One region of the Shewanella sp. VK101 genome, then DNA from elsewhere that is predicted to be linked to it. Evidence: predicted binding sites of a transcription regulator. Region 1 holds the regulator's gene; the other holds the start of a gene.
The links. Region 1 encodes sigma-54, which starts transcription at its own class of promoters, with help from an activator protein. Its sites were predicted from a motif close to GTTGGCACGNNNNTNGNNT; they were not measured.

Region 1 (7,531 bases):
GGGATCCTGACCGGCAAAGGGCTCGTCATACAGCACCATTTCCGGCTCGAGTGCTATGGCGCGGGCCAAGGCTGCCCGGCGCTGCATACCGCCGGAAAGTTCGCTTGGCATCAACTGCGCCGCGCCGCGAAGTCCTACGGCTTCAAGCTTCATTAACACTATGCGGCGGATGATAGCTTCCGGCAGCCCTGAGTGCTCCCTGAGTGCAAAAGCCACGTTATCGAACACATTCATATCGGTGAACAGGGCACCGCTCTGGAACAACATGCTCATCCGCTTACGGGCTTCAAACAGCTCGTGGCGGCTCAGCTTATGAATGTCCTGACCATCGAACAGCACCTGGCCGTGATCCGGAGTCAACTGCCCACCAATGAGCTTCAGCAGCGTGGTCTTGCCTATGCCGCTGGGCCCCATGATGGCAGTAACTTTACCCCTGGGAATCGTGAGGCTTATCTGCTCATAAATCACCCTCGAGCCACGACTGAAGCCGAGATTGCTGACCTCGACCAGGGGAGAAGGATTTTGCTGCTTGCTGGATTCCGGCATCAAAATGAAATGGAGACCTTGTCTAGTGGAATTCAAGTACGGCGCAGCTGTAGCTGCCATGGCACATAAGGCCCGCCGTTATAAGGCTTGATACTGCCGCAGGCTTACTGAATTGACGCTGAATGGCGCCCGGTAACCCGTATGGCCAAGCCAAAGATAAGCGATAAATTGTACGCAATTGAGGATAAGCGCACAACTGAATCAATAGTATCGCGCCGTGATACTTTCAATTTGTAGCAAATACGGCGAAAATGCACGCCAGAATCCGTAGCTTTGTTTACTGCATGTTATTCAATATTTTCTTGCTGCTCGCCGGCTTGTCCGTCCTGGTCTGGAGTGCCGATAAATTCGTTTATGGCGCCGGGGCTTTTGCCCGTAACCTGGGGTTACCCCCCATGTTGATAGGACTGACCATAGTGGCCATGGGCAGTTCGGCCCCAGAGATGTTCGTCGCCGCCAGCGCCTCCATGGCCGGCATGCCGGATACGGCCGTGGGTAATGTGCTGGGCTCTAATGTCGCCAATGTCAGCTTGATCCTGGGGTTGACCGCCCTGCTCGGGGCTATTGCCGTCAGCTCCAAGACCCTGAAACGGGAGATCCCCATGATGCTGGGTGCCACAGTGCTGGCGGGCTACTTCCTGCACGATGAGTATCTTAGCCGCAGCGAAGGGGTTATTTTACTGGCGCTGTTCTTCGGCCTGATGGGCTATCTTATCTGGCATGCGCTGACCAATAAGACCAAGGATCCACTCGCCGACGAAGCTGATGCCGAGATCCCCAAAGATGTGCCCACTGCCAAGGCGGTACTATGGTTGATAATAGGCTTGGTACTCTTGCCGCTGTCGGCGGATTGGATGGTGGACGGTGCCGTAGGCATCGCCAAGTCTTTTGGACTGTCTGATCTGGTTATCGGTCTAACCATCATTGCCGTAGGCACCAGCCTGCCGGAACTGGCGGCCTGTGTGGCCGGTGTGCTCAAGAAAGAGGACGACCTAGCCATAGGCAATATTGTCGGCTCCAACCTGTTTAACATACTGGCAGTACTGGCTATACCCGGCCTGATAGCCCCGGGGGTAATCGATGCCGCGGCGGCCGGACGCGACTTTTATATGGTTCTGGGCACCAGTTGTGCCCTGGCACTCCTGGTGCTGAGCACAGGCAAACAACGTGAACTCAAACGCTGGCACGGTGCCTTACTACTGATAAGCTTCATCGGCTATCAATACAGCCTGTTTCAATCCCACTAGCGATGAAGGGCAAAAAGACGAGAGACAACTATGGCAGAAGCTAAGCAACTGCGCCAATGGGGCCGCAGAGTAATAGATATCGAGAAACAAGCACTGGATAACCTGTACCAGTTTGTTGATTCCCCCGAATTCGCCCAAGCCTGCGAACTGATCCTCAACTGCAGCGGCAAGGTGATAGTGATGGGGATGGGGAAATCGGGCCATATAGGCAACAAGATTTCTGCCACCCTCGCCAGCACGGGCACCCCGGCATTCTTCGTTCACCCGGGCGAAGCCAGCCACGGCGACCTGGGGGTGTTGAGTGAAAACGATATCGTATTGGCTATCTCCAACTCGGGCGAGTCCAGCGAAATTCTCACCCTGATGCCCGTCATCAAGCGCCAGGGGATCCCTATGATCTCCATGACAGGTAAGCCCGAATCCACCATGGCCAAGCTGGCGCAGCTGCATCTGTGCATCAAGGTGCCGGAAGAAGCCTGCCCGCTGGGTCTGGCGCCCACCTCCAGCACCACGGCCACTCTGGTGATGGGAGACGCCCTGGCGGTCGCCCTGTTGCAGGCCAAGGGCTTTACCAAAGATGACTTTGCCCTGTCGCATCCCGGCGGCGCTTTAGGACGCAAGCTGCTGCTCAAGGTCAGCGATGTGATGCACAAAGGCGAAGAGCTGCCGTTGGTCACAGAAGATATCTGTATCACCGACGCCCTGTATGAGATCTCCAAGAAGGGCCTGGGTATGACCGCCGTGGTCAATCAACAGAAGCAACTCGTGGGTATCTTCACCGATGGTGATTTGAGACGTGTCATAGACGCCGGAGTCAACCTGCGTACCACAAAAATCAGCGACGTCATGACCCGTGATTGCATCACCAGTGGTGACAATATCCTCGCGGCGCAGGCGCTGAAGGTGATGGACGAGAATGACATCAATGGTCTTATTGTCATCAATGGCGCCAATGAGCCGATTGGAGCACTCAATATGCTGGATATGGTCAAGGCGGGGGTTATCTGATGAGTCATCAAGGTTTCTACGGCCCCATAAGCGAAGATAACTGGCAAAGAGCCGCCAAAATCAAACTGCTTATCTGTGATGTCGACGGTGTCTTCTCCGATGGCCGCATCTATATGAGCAACAGCGGCGAAGAGCTGAAGGCCTTCCATACCCGCGATGGCTATGGGGTGCGCTCGCTGCTGTCCTGCGGCATTCAGGTGGCGGTGATCACCGGCCGCAAGTCCCAGATAGTCGAAAACCGCATGACGGCCCTGGGGGTAGACAAGATTTATCAAGGCATAGACAACAAGCTGGAGCCCTATGAGGCGCTGCTTAAGCACTATGACCTCGAGCCTGAACAAGTGGCCTATATAGGTGACGACATTGTCGACTTGCCAGTGATGAAGCAAGTGGGGCTGGCGGTTTGCGTGGCCGATGGCCATCCTTGGGTAAGGCAGCACTGCCACATGGTCACTCAGATTGCCGGCGGCCATGGGGCACTGCGGGAGCTGGCGGATCTTATCCTGCTCAGTCAGGACAAATTTGAAAATGCCCACGGAATGAGTATATGAATAGGGTCACCCTGGCCATTATTTTGTTTTTCTCCACTGCACTTATCCTTTACTGGCAGGTGCAGAACAAGCGCAACGCTCAACAGAGTGAGGCGCCTGTGGATGTGGTTAGGCCTGACTTTGTCGCCGATGACCTGCGCTCGGTCAACTTTGATGAGCAGGGCAATGTCGCCAGTAGGGTCGCCGCGGCCCACATGGAACATTATGAAGCCAGTGAAAAGACCTTCTTCAACCAACCGGTTTATCTGGTCTATCCGGACAAGGGCGAGGCACAGTGGCGTCTGTCTGCCAACGAAGGCAGGCTCAATCGCAAGAGTAACCGAGTAGTACTTGAAAATAATGTTATCATCGACGCCATTAGCCCCAATGAACCGATCCAGAGCCTGAAAACCAGTTATGTGGAGCTGGATCTGGACACCATGATCATGACCTCAGATCGCGAGATCCTGATCGAAGGCAAAGACTTTAATATCAAGGGATCCGGCCTGTACGCCGATCTCAATGCTCAGCAAGTGAAGCTGACCAGTCAGGTGAAAGGAACCTATGAAACCAAGTAAGCTTTTTATCGGTGCCCTCTTGTGCATCACAAGCCTGTCGGCGTTGGCCATTGAAGAAGATCTGTTGCAAAAAGTACAGATCAGCGCCGCTAATCAGTTTGCCGATATCAAAAACAAGCGTGTGGTATACGGCGGGCCTGTCACAGTCACCCAGGGCAGTTTGAAACTGCTGGCCGATGAACTCACGGCTTACACAGAAGACAAGAGTGGCGAGCGGATCCTGGTGGCCAAGGGCTCACCCGCTACCTATACCCAGAAACTGGAAGACGGCCGTCTGGCCAGTGCCAAGGCCAAAGAGATCCACTACAACATAGACAGTCGTATCATGACCCTGCTGGGCCAGGCCAAAGTAGAACAGGACGGCAGTGAAGTGACCGCCGAGAAGATAGTATACGACATCAACAAGCAGCAGTTGGAAGCGGAAAGCAGCGGCAAAGGCCAAGACAGGGTAACCACTGTTATCCAGCCAGAAAACTATCAGGATCTCAACAAGAAAGAACAGCAGCAGGAGCCGCAATGACCAGCACCCTGACGGCACAGAATCTGGCAAAGAGTTACAAGAAACGCAACGTCGTCAAAGACGTCAGCCTGTCGGTCAATACCGGCCAAATCGTGGGGCTGCTGGGCCCCAACGGGGCTGGCAAGACCACCACCTTCTATATGGTGGTTGGGCTGGTACAGAGTGACAAGGGCCGTATCTTCATTGACGACGACGAGCTGACCCTGGATCCCATGCACCTGCGAGCCCGTAAAGGCATAGGCTACCTGCCACAGGAAGCCAGTATTTTCCGCAAGCTGTCGGTGCATGACAACATCATGGCCGTGCTGCAAACCCGCAAAGAACTCAACAGCGACGAGCGCGAGGAACAGCTCGAACAACTGCTGGAAGAATTCCATATTACCCACATACGTGACAGCCTGGGAATGTCCCTCTCCGGCGGTGAACGCCGCCGAGTGGAAATCGCCCGGGCATTGGCCGCCAATCCACAGTTCATTCTGCTGGATGAGCCATTCGCCGGTGTGGATCCCATCTCAGTTATCGATATCAAGAAAATCATCGAACAGCTTAAGTCCCGCGGTTTGGGAGTGCTGATCACAGACCACAATGTTCGCGAAACACTCGACGTTTGTGAGCGAGCCTACATAGTCAGCCATGGGCAGTTGATCGCCGAGGGCACACCCGCTGAAATCTTGGACAACCAGCAAGTGCGCGCTGTGTACTTAGGCGAACAATTCAGGCTATAGTTAGGATCATGTCATCCGGTGGCAATTCCGGGTATTATAGTTTGTTATTATTGAATTTTTTCCTTGAAAAATAACGAGTAGGGATTAGCGGTATAATGAAAGCGTCACTCCAGCTCAAACTGGGTCAACAGTTGACCATGACACCTCAGTTGCAACAGGCTATTCGCCTGCTGCAACTGTCGTCCCTTGAGCTGCAGCAAGAAATCCAGGAAGCCTTGGAAGCCAACCCTCTGTTGGAAATGGCCGAGGACAACCAGGATGACGCTATCGACGACAACCACAAGGAAAACGACGCCGGCGAGTTGAGCGCCAAGCAGGAAGATGGTTCCACGGTAGAAACCTCAGAGGCATTGAACAATGAGTCTATGCCGGATGAATTACCTATGGATACCACCTGGGACGAAGTCTTTACCGCCGCCAGTGCCTCCGGGCCGGCCATGGGCCGTGAAGATGATATGCCCTTCCAGGGGGAAACCAGCGAAGGGCTCTATGAACATCTGGAATGGCAGAAGAACCTGACCCCGTTTTCCGATACCGACGACGCCATTGCCACCGCCATTATTGATGCCATCGACGAGCAGGGCTATCTGACCCAGAGCACAGAGGAGATCCTCGAAGCCATGGGCAACCCTGAGATTGAGCTCGATGAAGTCGAGGCAGTACTCAAGCGGATCCAGCACTTCGATCCTGTCGGCATCGCCTCCAGAGATCTGCGCGAATGCCTGCTGATCCAGTTGCAACAGTTCAACGCAGACACCCCGCATCTGGCCGACGCCCGCTTGTTGATTGACGAACATCTGGATCTCATTGCCGCCCGCGACTTCCGCACCCTGATGCGCAAGACCAAGCTCAAGGAAGATCAGCTGCGTGACGCCATCAACCTTATCCAGAGTCTCAATCCCCGCCCCGGCTTGCTGGTGCAGCCGATGGACGAGGAATATGTGATCCCTGATGTCAGTGTCTGGAAGAAAAACGGCCGCTGGGTAGTAGAACTCAACCCGGACTGTATGCCCAAACTCGGGATCAATCAGCAGTATGCTGCTATGGCTCGTAGCGCCCGCAGTCAATCAGACAGCCAGTTTATTCGAGGTCATCTTCAGGAAGCCAAATGGTTTATCAAGAGCCTGGAGAGCCGCAACGACACCCTGCTCAAGGTGGCCAACTGTATAGTGCAGTTCCAGCAGGGATTTTTTGAATATGGTGAAGAGGCCATGAAACCCATGGTGCTCAACGATATTGCCGAAGCGGTCGAGATGCATGAATCGACCATATCCAGGGTCACCACTCAAAAGTATATGCATACACCCAGGGGAATATTTGAATTGAAGTACTTCTTCTCCAGCCATGTCGGCACCGAAGATGGCGGAGAATGCTCTTCCACGGCGATCAGGGCTTTTATCAAGAAGCTCGTGGCAGCGGAAAACCAGAAGAAGCCTTTGAGCGACAGCAAGATGGCGCAACTTCTGGCAGAACAGGGAATCAACGTTGCAAGACGCACCATAGCCAAGTATCGCGAGGCTATGATGATACCACCGTCGAACCAGCGTAAGAGTTTATAAATCCACAGTTGGAAATTGGAGGAATCTTTCTATGCAAATCAACCTGACAGGACATCATATCGAGATCACCGACTCACTGCGTGACTACGTGGAAAGTAAGTTTTCTAAACTTGAACGCCATTTCGAACAGATCAATAATGTGCACGTTGTGCTCAATGTACAAAAACTGCAACAGATAGCCGAAGCCAAGATCCACCTCACAGGCGGCGAAGTCTATGCAACTTCTGAACATGCCGACATGTATGCCGCCATCGACGTTCTGATTGATAAATTGGATCGTCAGGTCATTAAACACAAAGAAAAGCTGACAAAACACTAACGATGGAACTGAGTACCATCCTGCGGCCGGAGTGCACTACCTGTGCCACTCCGGGCAGTAAGAAAAAGGTACTGGAGCTGATTAGCGATCTCGCTAGCGCCCAGTACCCCACCCTTTCCTCTCAAGCGATTTTTGAAAGCCTTTTGGCCCGCGAAAAGATGGGGAGCACAGGTATAGGTAATGGTATTGCGATTCCGCATGGCAGACTACCGGACATTACAGAGCCGATTGCCGTGTTGGTCAAATGCGAAGAGCCTATCGCCTTCGATGCCATAGACAACCAGCCGGTGGACATACTGTTCGCCCTCCTGGTGCCCGCAGATCAATGTCAGCAACACCTGAGTACCCTATCCGCCATGGCTGAAAAGCTCAGCGATAAGGCGATACTCAAGCAGTTGCGAAAATCCAGCGACGAAACAGAACTCTATCAGGTGATCACAGGATGAAACTCGCCATAGTCTCAGGCCGCTCCGGTTCCGGAAAATCCGTTGCCCTCAGG
Region 2 (7,531 bases), 1.5 Mb from region 1:
CGTTTCGACGGCATACTGCTCGACTATATGTTGCCCGATGCCAATGGTCTGGAAGTATTGAGCCGCCTCAATGAATCGGCCGGAGAGCAAACCGCAGTAGTGATGATCTCCCGTTATGAAGACGACAAGCTGGCGCAGCGTTGCATCGAGTTGGGGGCGCAGGATTTTTTGCTCAAGGATGAAGTGAATACCAGCCGCTTGACCCGTGCTATCCGCAATGCCAAGCAAAGGGCTTCCATGGCGTTGGCATTGCGCCAAAGCCACGAGAAACTCAAAGAGCTGGCCGAACATGATTCCCTGACCAAGCTGGTCAATCGTTACGGTTTTGAGCTCTGTCTGAACCGTACCTTGAGTCAGGTCAAGCGTCATCAGGACATGCTGGCGGTGATCCTCTTGGATCTGGATGATTTCAAGGGTATCAACGACACCTTAGGGCACCAGGTGGGGGATATCCTACTGGTGGAAGTGGCCAACCGTCTCAGTGCGGCGCTCAGGGAAGGGGATCTCATTGCCCGTCTCGGCGGCGATGAATTTGTAGTGCTGGTGACCGAGTCGGAGAATCGTTACTTCCCGATGGCGGTGGCCAACAGGCTGCAAAGGGCCTTTGAAGAGCCTTTCCCTCTGGGGGAACATGATGTGCTTATCGGCGCCAGTATTGGCATTGCAGTGTACAGCGATTCTGTCTGTGACAGCTCTGAGTTGCTCAAGTGTGCCGACATTGCCATGTATCGCGCCAAGAAGGTGGGCCGCAACCAGATCCAGTTCTATTCCGAAGAGTTGGCCAGAGAAGTCAGGTTTCGCAACCGCATCGAGATGGGCCTGAGAACCGCGCTGGAGCGGGATGAATTCAGGGTCTTTTATCAGGGGAAATTCGATGCGATTTCCGGCGAGCTGTTGGGAATGGAGGCCTTGCTGCGCTGGCAACATCCTGAAGATGGCCTGCTGGCGCCGGACAGTTTCCTGCCGATAGCAGAAGAAATAGGACTGGTAGATGAGATAGGCGAGTGGGTGTTGGCACAGGCCTGCGCGCAAACCGTCGAGTGGCTGGCCATGCTGACTCCGGTAGGCAAGCAGTTATCTGTGGCGGTTAACCTGTCACCGTCGCAGATCATTCGTGAAACCCTGTATCAGACCATAGTCAGGGTATTGCAGCAAACCGGGCTGCCGGCTTCGCTGCTGGAGTTGGAACTCACCGAAAATGCCTTGATAGAGGAACCGCTGGAGCTGGCCAAGGTACTGGAGCGGATAGCTGCGCTGGGAGTTGTTTTCTCTCTGGATGATTTTGGCACCGGCTTTTCATCCCTCGAGCACATCAAGTACTTTCCCATCAATGTGCTGAAAATCGACAAGAGTTTTGTGGCTTCGGTCGAACAGGATGAACGCGGCAAGCGTCTGTTGTCGGCCTTGATCAACTTTGCCAACGGCTTTAACGTGGTGTCAGTTGCCGAGGGCATAGAAACCGAGGCGCAGGCGCAGTTTTGCCGTGAGCGGGGCTGTAACCTGCTGCAGGGGTATCTCTATTGTCGGCCAATTCAGCCCCAGGATTTTGAAACCCAGCATATTTTACCTTTGCTGGCCGAGGGGGATGTTTGATTTTACTTGCCTATTGGCAAGGGATAGTCAAAGATGCCACTTCTTTTGCTGGGCCATAACTCTTTGGCGGATCACTCAAACATGAAAATCGGTATTCTCTCTCAATTTCCCGAGCTCTATTCTACCCGCAGGCTGGTGGAAGCCTGTGAGGGACGTGGTCATCAGGCCAGGGTGATCAATCCACTCAACTGTTATATGAACATCAACTCGGTGCAGCCCAGTATCCATCTTGAAGGTGAGGAACTCAGCGGTTTTGATGCCATTATCCCGAGGATCCATGCCAGTGTGACTTTCTATGGCTGCGCCCTGGTGCGCCAGTTCGAGATGATGGGGGTGTACGCTGCCAATGACTCTATCTCCATAGCCCGCTCAAGGGATAAGCTGCGGGCACTGCAGTTGCTCTCCCGTAAAGGGGTGGGTATGCCGGTCACAGGTTTTGCCAGCAAGCCGGATGATATTCCTGATCTCATCGCCATGGTGGGTGGTGCGCCGCTGGTGATAAAGCTTTTGGAAGGCACCCAGGGGATAGGCGTGGTGCTGGCCGAAACCAAAAAGGCCGCCGAGAGCGTTATTGAAGCCTTTCTGGGGCTTAAGGCCAATATTCTGGTGCAGGAATATATCAAAGAAGCCAACGGCAGTGATATTCGCTGCTTTGTGGTGGGCGACAAGGTGGTTGCGGCCATGAAACGTCAGGGCCCGGAGGGGGATTTTCGCTCCAATCTGCATTTGGGCGGCAGCGCCGAGAAAATCAAGATTACCCCTCAGGAGCGCAAGACAGCCATTGATGCGGTCAAGGCGATGGGGCTGGCTGTTGCCGGGGTGGATATTCTTCGCTCCGAGCGTGGCGCCTTGGTGCTTGAAGTCAATTCAGCTCCGGGTATTGAAGGTATAGAGTTGACCACAGGTATCAAGGTGGCCGAGCCGATAGTGGAGCATATCGAAAAAATGGTTGCCGCCCGTAAACGCAATCGTCCTGTCATCGCCTGATTGCGCCTCGGGCTTTCCCATCCTTAGAATTCGAACTCATAGACATAGCTGAGCACTATCTTGGCATCGTCGTCCGGCAGATCCGTATCGGCCACCATAAAGGAGACTGAGCCTATGCCGGTTTCCTTGCTGATGGCCAAGTGGTAGTCGGCGTAGTCGGAAACTCCGAACCAACTCTGCACCACATCACCGTCTGAATAACCATAGTGTGCCGTCAGCGTCACGGTTTCCGTGATGGGATAGCTGAACCCGGCATGGATATAGCTCAAATCCTTGTTATCCAGTGGCGCAGCGGCCACGTCATCACCGGCATTAACCACCTTGGCATAACCCAACTCAAACCACTTCCAGCTGAGAGTCAGCGCCAGCTCACCAAAGTCGATATCGCCTTCGGCATCCGGGTAGCCATAGTAGAGATAGCTGATGTCATAGCCAAAGTCTTCGCCTATGCTGCCGGAGTAACCACCGTAAAAATCGAGCTCGTAACTGGTATCGTCACCAAAGTCGACATTGGAGGCCCAGGTTCCCAGGTAAAAGCCCGAGTCGTGGCTATAGTCTATACCGCCTTGAACGGCGACAGAGTCATCCGTCTGGGTGGTGCCGCGCCACAGATAGTTGGAGGCGGCACCTATATTCCCCGATACAGCGGCCTGGGCTTCGCCGGCCACCAACAACAGACCTGCAATAACTGACAGTGAAAACTTGGTGTGTTTCATTCTCATCCCCTCGATGGTTTGGGTTCTGGAGCCGGGCAAGCTTGACCGGTGCAGATACTCATTATTGTCTGTGCGGAATGAGCGAATCCTGTGCCAAGTTTAAATAGGCATTAAATACATGTGGTTAGCTTTTGAGTGTGAGATAGGTTAAGGAAATGTTGCATTTCGCTGGGGCGGGCTGCACTTTTTTTGTGCAATGGAGTGTTGGGAACCTCAGGCAATAAAAAACGCCTCAATATGAGGCGCTTTCATCCGTGAAAAGCGGCTTAGTTGACGCTGTCACGCAGTGCCTTGCCGGCCTTGAACTTGGGAATAGTGGCGGCAGGGATTTGGATCTCTTTACCGGTTTGCGGGTTACGACCAGTGCGGGCTGCACGGGTTGAAGTTTCGAAAGAGCCAAAGCCTACGATGGAGATTTTAGTTCCTTCTTTCATGGCATCGGTCACTGCTACTTCGAACGACTTGAGTGCGCGGGCAGCTTCTGCCTTGGACAGGTTGGCGTGTTCTGCCATTTTAGCGATCAGTTCAGTTTTGTTCATCTGGAGCGTCTCTTCTTTCCGTCGATAAGTTATTATTACCCATCTAACATGCCATAAGGTTTTTGGCTTGAAAAGGCCTTTCAGCGGGCTTCTTGGGCTTTATCCGCTATTTTTTAACCAAAAAGACACAAAATTGTGAGCCGGTCGCCGATTTCTTTAAATTCAGTGCGATCTAGTCAGACTTTTCCTGCTGCAAAAAGCGCTTGGTCCTGCCGGAAAAAGCCACCCAATACTGGAATAACAGCAAGGCCAGCAACACAGCAGCCAGCGGCAGCAAGGGGATATTTCGCCCAGCCAGCTCCAGTTTGACATCCTGCGGCGTAATCTGCAGTGCAACCAAAGCCGTAGTGGCAAATGCCATGAGTCCCAGAGTCTGAATAAAGAGATAGATACGCAATGCCCACAATGACCAGGATGTGCGCATTACTATGCCTACCAATACAGGGATGACTCCCAAGGTAAACAGATCCACAGCGCCGGTGCTGATGGTGCGCCACAGTGCTACCACAGCCAGTACCAGGTAGAGGATACAAAGCAGTACCAATGGTATTGGTCTTGAAATGGACATAAATGACTCCTGTGAGAAATTGGCCTAAGTCTATGGAAAGCCCTGGGGGGAGTCCAGCCGGATTTTAATCGCTTTTTGCGGTAAAATAACCGCCGACATTTTTGGCAGGATAACACTCAATGACAGAAGAGCAGTTTTGGGAGCTGGTCAGCCGCGACTATCCCGAACAAGACCAACAGCAACTCCAGGCGCGTTTGACCGAAAAACTGCAAGGTCTTAGCGATGATGAGCTGGCAGAGTTTGATAAACACTTTGCCCGGCAGCTCAGGCTGAGTTACAGCTGGGATCTCTGGGGAGCTGCTTACATCATCGCCGGAGTCGATTCAGATTATGGCTTTGCCGAGTTTCGCAACTTCCTGGTGACTCTGGGTAAGGAGCGTTATCAGGCGGCCTGCAATGCAGCGGATTCGCTGGGGGAACTGGAAGTTTGGCCGCAGCTGAATGGCTATGCTTATCCTTTTGTTGAGGAGATAGATCTGCTGGCCGGCCAGCTATACGAGACCCGTACCGGGAAAGAGTTGCCTTTTGTGCCTTCGGGGCTGAGTCAGCCCAAGGGTAAGCGTTTCAACGATCAACCCAAGGCACTGCGCAAGCTTTACCCCAAGCTCAGCGCCCGTTTCCCTTTCTAAGCAGGCTTAGTCGTTGCGCATCTGTTCACACTGAAAGCCCTGACGGCGGGAGTCGAAGCGGCAGTAGCTGGCACACTCCCAAGGTGCCCCCTCCGCGGCCTGGGACTTCTCGATGGCAAACGCCTTACAGCTGGCATAGTCGCCAAAATCGTCCTTTTTGATATAACGCCCCGAATCGAAGCCATGGGTATAAATGAAGGCGCTCCAGGTTTCCGGCCCCTTGGGTTTGGCATCCTGATTGATGGCGACGAGAACAATTCCCAGGGCGGTAAATAGTCCCAAGGTAATCAGCAAAGACGGCGAGAATTTCACTGGCGCTCCTGTTGTGACTGGTTTTTTTAGCTCTGCTATTAGATTACTTCCTCGGGCCTGACTCAAGCAGCCTTGTGTTAAAGCTTGTTGGGGCTGCTACAACAAATTGATACTCAGGTTAACGCATTTTTGTGGGTGTCTATGAAAAATAACAAAATAAAATAATCACTTATAACAGGATGATGTTCGCATATTAGTTTTGCGTTAAGCCCGGATTCAGGTTAAATTTTATACTCTGAGTTTGAACCAAATGCATACTGACATTCGCTCCCAAAGGAGGCTGATATGAAAATCAGATATCTGTTACTTGCAGCTGCCCTGGCCTCTGCCTCGGCGCTGGCGGCCGACAAGGTCGATGAAAACCCGGTTACCGAGTCGGGTAAGGTAAAAATTGAGTGGCAGTCACCCAAGGATTTTCGGGACATCAAGTCTGCCAGCGAGCTGCAATCCCGTTACGAAAAACGTCTGTTCGAGACTTTGACCAAAGCCTTGGATAAAGACGTTTCCTCATCTCTAAAAGACAACCAAAAGCTGGAACTGACAGTCACAGACGTGGATTTGGCCGGCGATGTGCGGCCTACCTTTGGCGCTACCGCCAACGATATACGTGTAGTCAAGAACGTTTATCCGCCCAAGATAAGCTTCAGTTATCGCTTGTTGGAAGGCGATCAGGTGGTCGTTGCCGGCGATGAAAAGCTGACTGATATGCAGTTTCTCGACCATGTAGACAGAATTAACAGCGACAGCTTCCGTTATGAAGAAAGAATGCTGAAAGACTGGTTCCAGAAAACACTCAAGCCTAAACTCTAAGCCGTCCTCGGCATCTCCAGCAAGCACAGCCCTTGGGTGCTGTGCTTGGCTTGTTTTTTTGCCAGTGCACACAAGCGGGACAACTCATGCTCGCTGGCGTCCAGACTCAATGACGGTGGCAGTATTCCGACGCTGAGGCGCAGTAGCGGGTGAAGGCATTCCTGCCCTTGTCTGTCCTGCGCAAACAAGTGCTGTCTTTGCCAGTGCTCGTCACTGAAAAACTGCCTCTTGCCCTGTTCAAACTCTGCCAATATTTGCTGACAAACCCCGAGCAGTTGCGGCTCTGTGCCTATCATTACGAAATCATCCCCACCCACGTGGCCGATAAATTGCGCCTTGCCGTATTGTCTGAGTAGGCCGGCGACTGCCCTTATCACTTCATCACCGCGACTGAAGCCGTAGATGTCGTTATAGGGTTTGAAATGGCATAGATCAAAATAGGCCAGATAGAAATGCTGTCGCAGTTTGCGCAGCCGTTGCAGCTCTTCCTGAATGGGCACATTCCCGGGCAATTCAGTCAATGGGTTGGCGTGGCGCGCCGTCTGTATTCTGTGTTCAGTGATGCGCTGCAGCAGCTCGCGGGTATGGCCCAGGCCGATGAAGTCGCCCTGACGCAGAATAATGAATTCCTGCGCTATTTCGGTACCAGGCTTGGCGGTGAGTTTTTGACTCACCCGCGACAGCGGCGTGGCCGCATCGACCATAAGCACATCTTTGTCCATGAGCTCTGTGACCGCCTGGTGCTCATGAAGGGCGCGGCCATAGGGCCGGGAAAACAGCTCCATCAGTCGATGGCGATAGACCAGCCCCAAGGGTTGTTTCTGCTCCAGCACCACTATGCACTGAAGCTCCGGCTGGGAGAGAAAGCGTTCGCTCAACTGCTTGAGTTCGGTATCAGAGCAGCAGGTTTGCGCCTGATGGCATAGGCTCTCTGCCGCCTCGTTGTATCTCGGTTGTTCCTGCTGACGAATGGCAAGATAGCGGGTCTGCAATTGCCTATCAGGTTGCGCCTCGGGTCTGCCAAGCAAAAAGCCCTGACAATAGGTGATCCCGAGCTGACGCAGTATCGTCAGCTCGGCTTCTGTCTCTATGCCCTCGGCGATGACTTTACAGGTCAGGCTTTGGCACAGTTCTATGATGGAGCGGACAAACTCCTGTTTAACCGGAAACTTATCTATCTGATGGATAAAGTGGCGATCAATTTTGACATAGTCGGGCGAGAGTTCTGACCAGAGGCGCAGGCCTGAGTAGCCGGCGCCAAGGTCGTCGAGTGCGGTCAGAAACCCTTGATTGCGGTAGTGATCCAGACAAGCTTTGAGCTGATCTATGTCATCGGCCGGGTATTGTTCCGACAGCTCTATGACCACATTGGATGGT

Region 2: the regulator sigma-54 is predicted to act here: its motif matches at 3,376-3,394, upstream of ACSHSR_RS19045 (TorF family putative porin).

Annotation. Positions count from the first base shown of each region.
Region 1 is NZ_CM151402.1:766,396-773,926, reverse strand. Features, by position in the region: gene mlaF (phospholipid ABC transporter ATP-binding protein MlaF) at 1-546, opposite strand, end outside; gene ACSHSR_RS03505 (calcium/sodium antiporter) at 831-1,793, shown strand; gene ACSHSR_RS03500 (KpsF/GutQ family sugar-phosphate isomerase) at 1,824-2,801, shown strand; gene kdsC (3-deoxy-manno-octulosonate-8-phosphatase KdsC) at 2,801-3,352, shown strand; gene lptC (LPS export ABC transporter periplasmic protein LptC) at 3,349-3,909, shown strand; gene lptA (lipopolysaccharide transport periplasmic protein LptA) at 3,896-4,429, shown strand; gene lptB (LPS export ABC transporter ATP-binding protein) at 4,426-5,154, shown strand; gene ACSHSR_RS03475 (RNA polymerase factor sigma-54) at 5,250-6,713, shown strand; gene hpf (ribosome hibernation promoting factor) at 6,745-7,032, shown strand; gene ptsN (PTS IIA-like nitrogen regulatory protein PtsN) at 7,035-7,478, shown strand; gene rapZ (RNase adapter RapZ) at 7,475-7,531, shown strand, end outside.
Region 2 is NZ_CM151402.1:4,266,900-4,274,430, reverse strand. Features, by position in the region: gene ACSHSR_RS19055 (putative bifunctional diguanylate cyclase/phosphodiesterase) at 1-1,593, shown strand, start outside; gene rimK (30S ribosomal protein S6--L-glutamate ligase) at 1,675-2,580, shown strand; gene ACSHSR_RS19045 (TorF family putative porin) at 2,604-3,296, opposite strand; gene ACSHSR_RS19040 (HU family DNA-binding protein) at 3,563-3,835, opposite strand; gene ACSHSR_RS19035 (hypothetical protein) at 4,008-4,403, opposite strand; gene ACSHSR_RS19030 (DUF4240 domain-containing protein) at 4,523-5,032, shown strand; gene ACSHSR_RS19025 (hypothetical protein) at 5,039-5,344, opposite strand; gene ACSHSR_RS19020 (DUF3016 domain-containing protein) at 5,630-6,154, shown strand; gene ACSHSR_RS19015 (GGDEF domain-containing protein) at 6,151-7,531, opposite strand, start outside.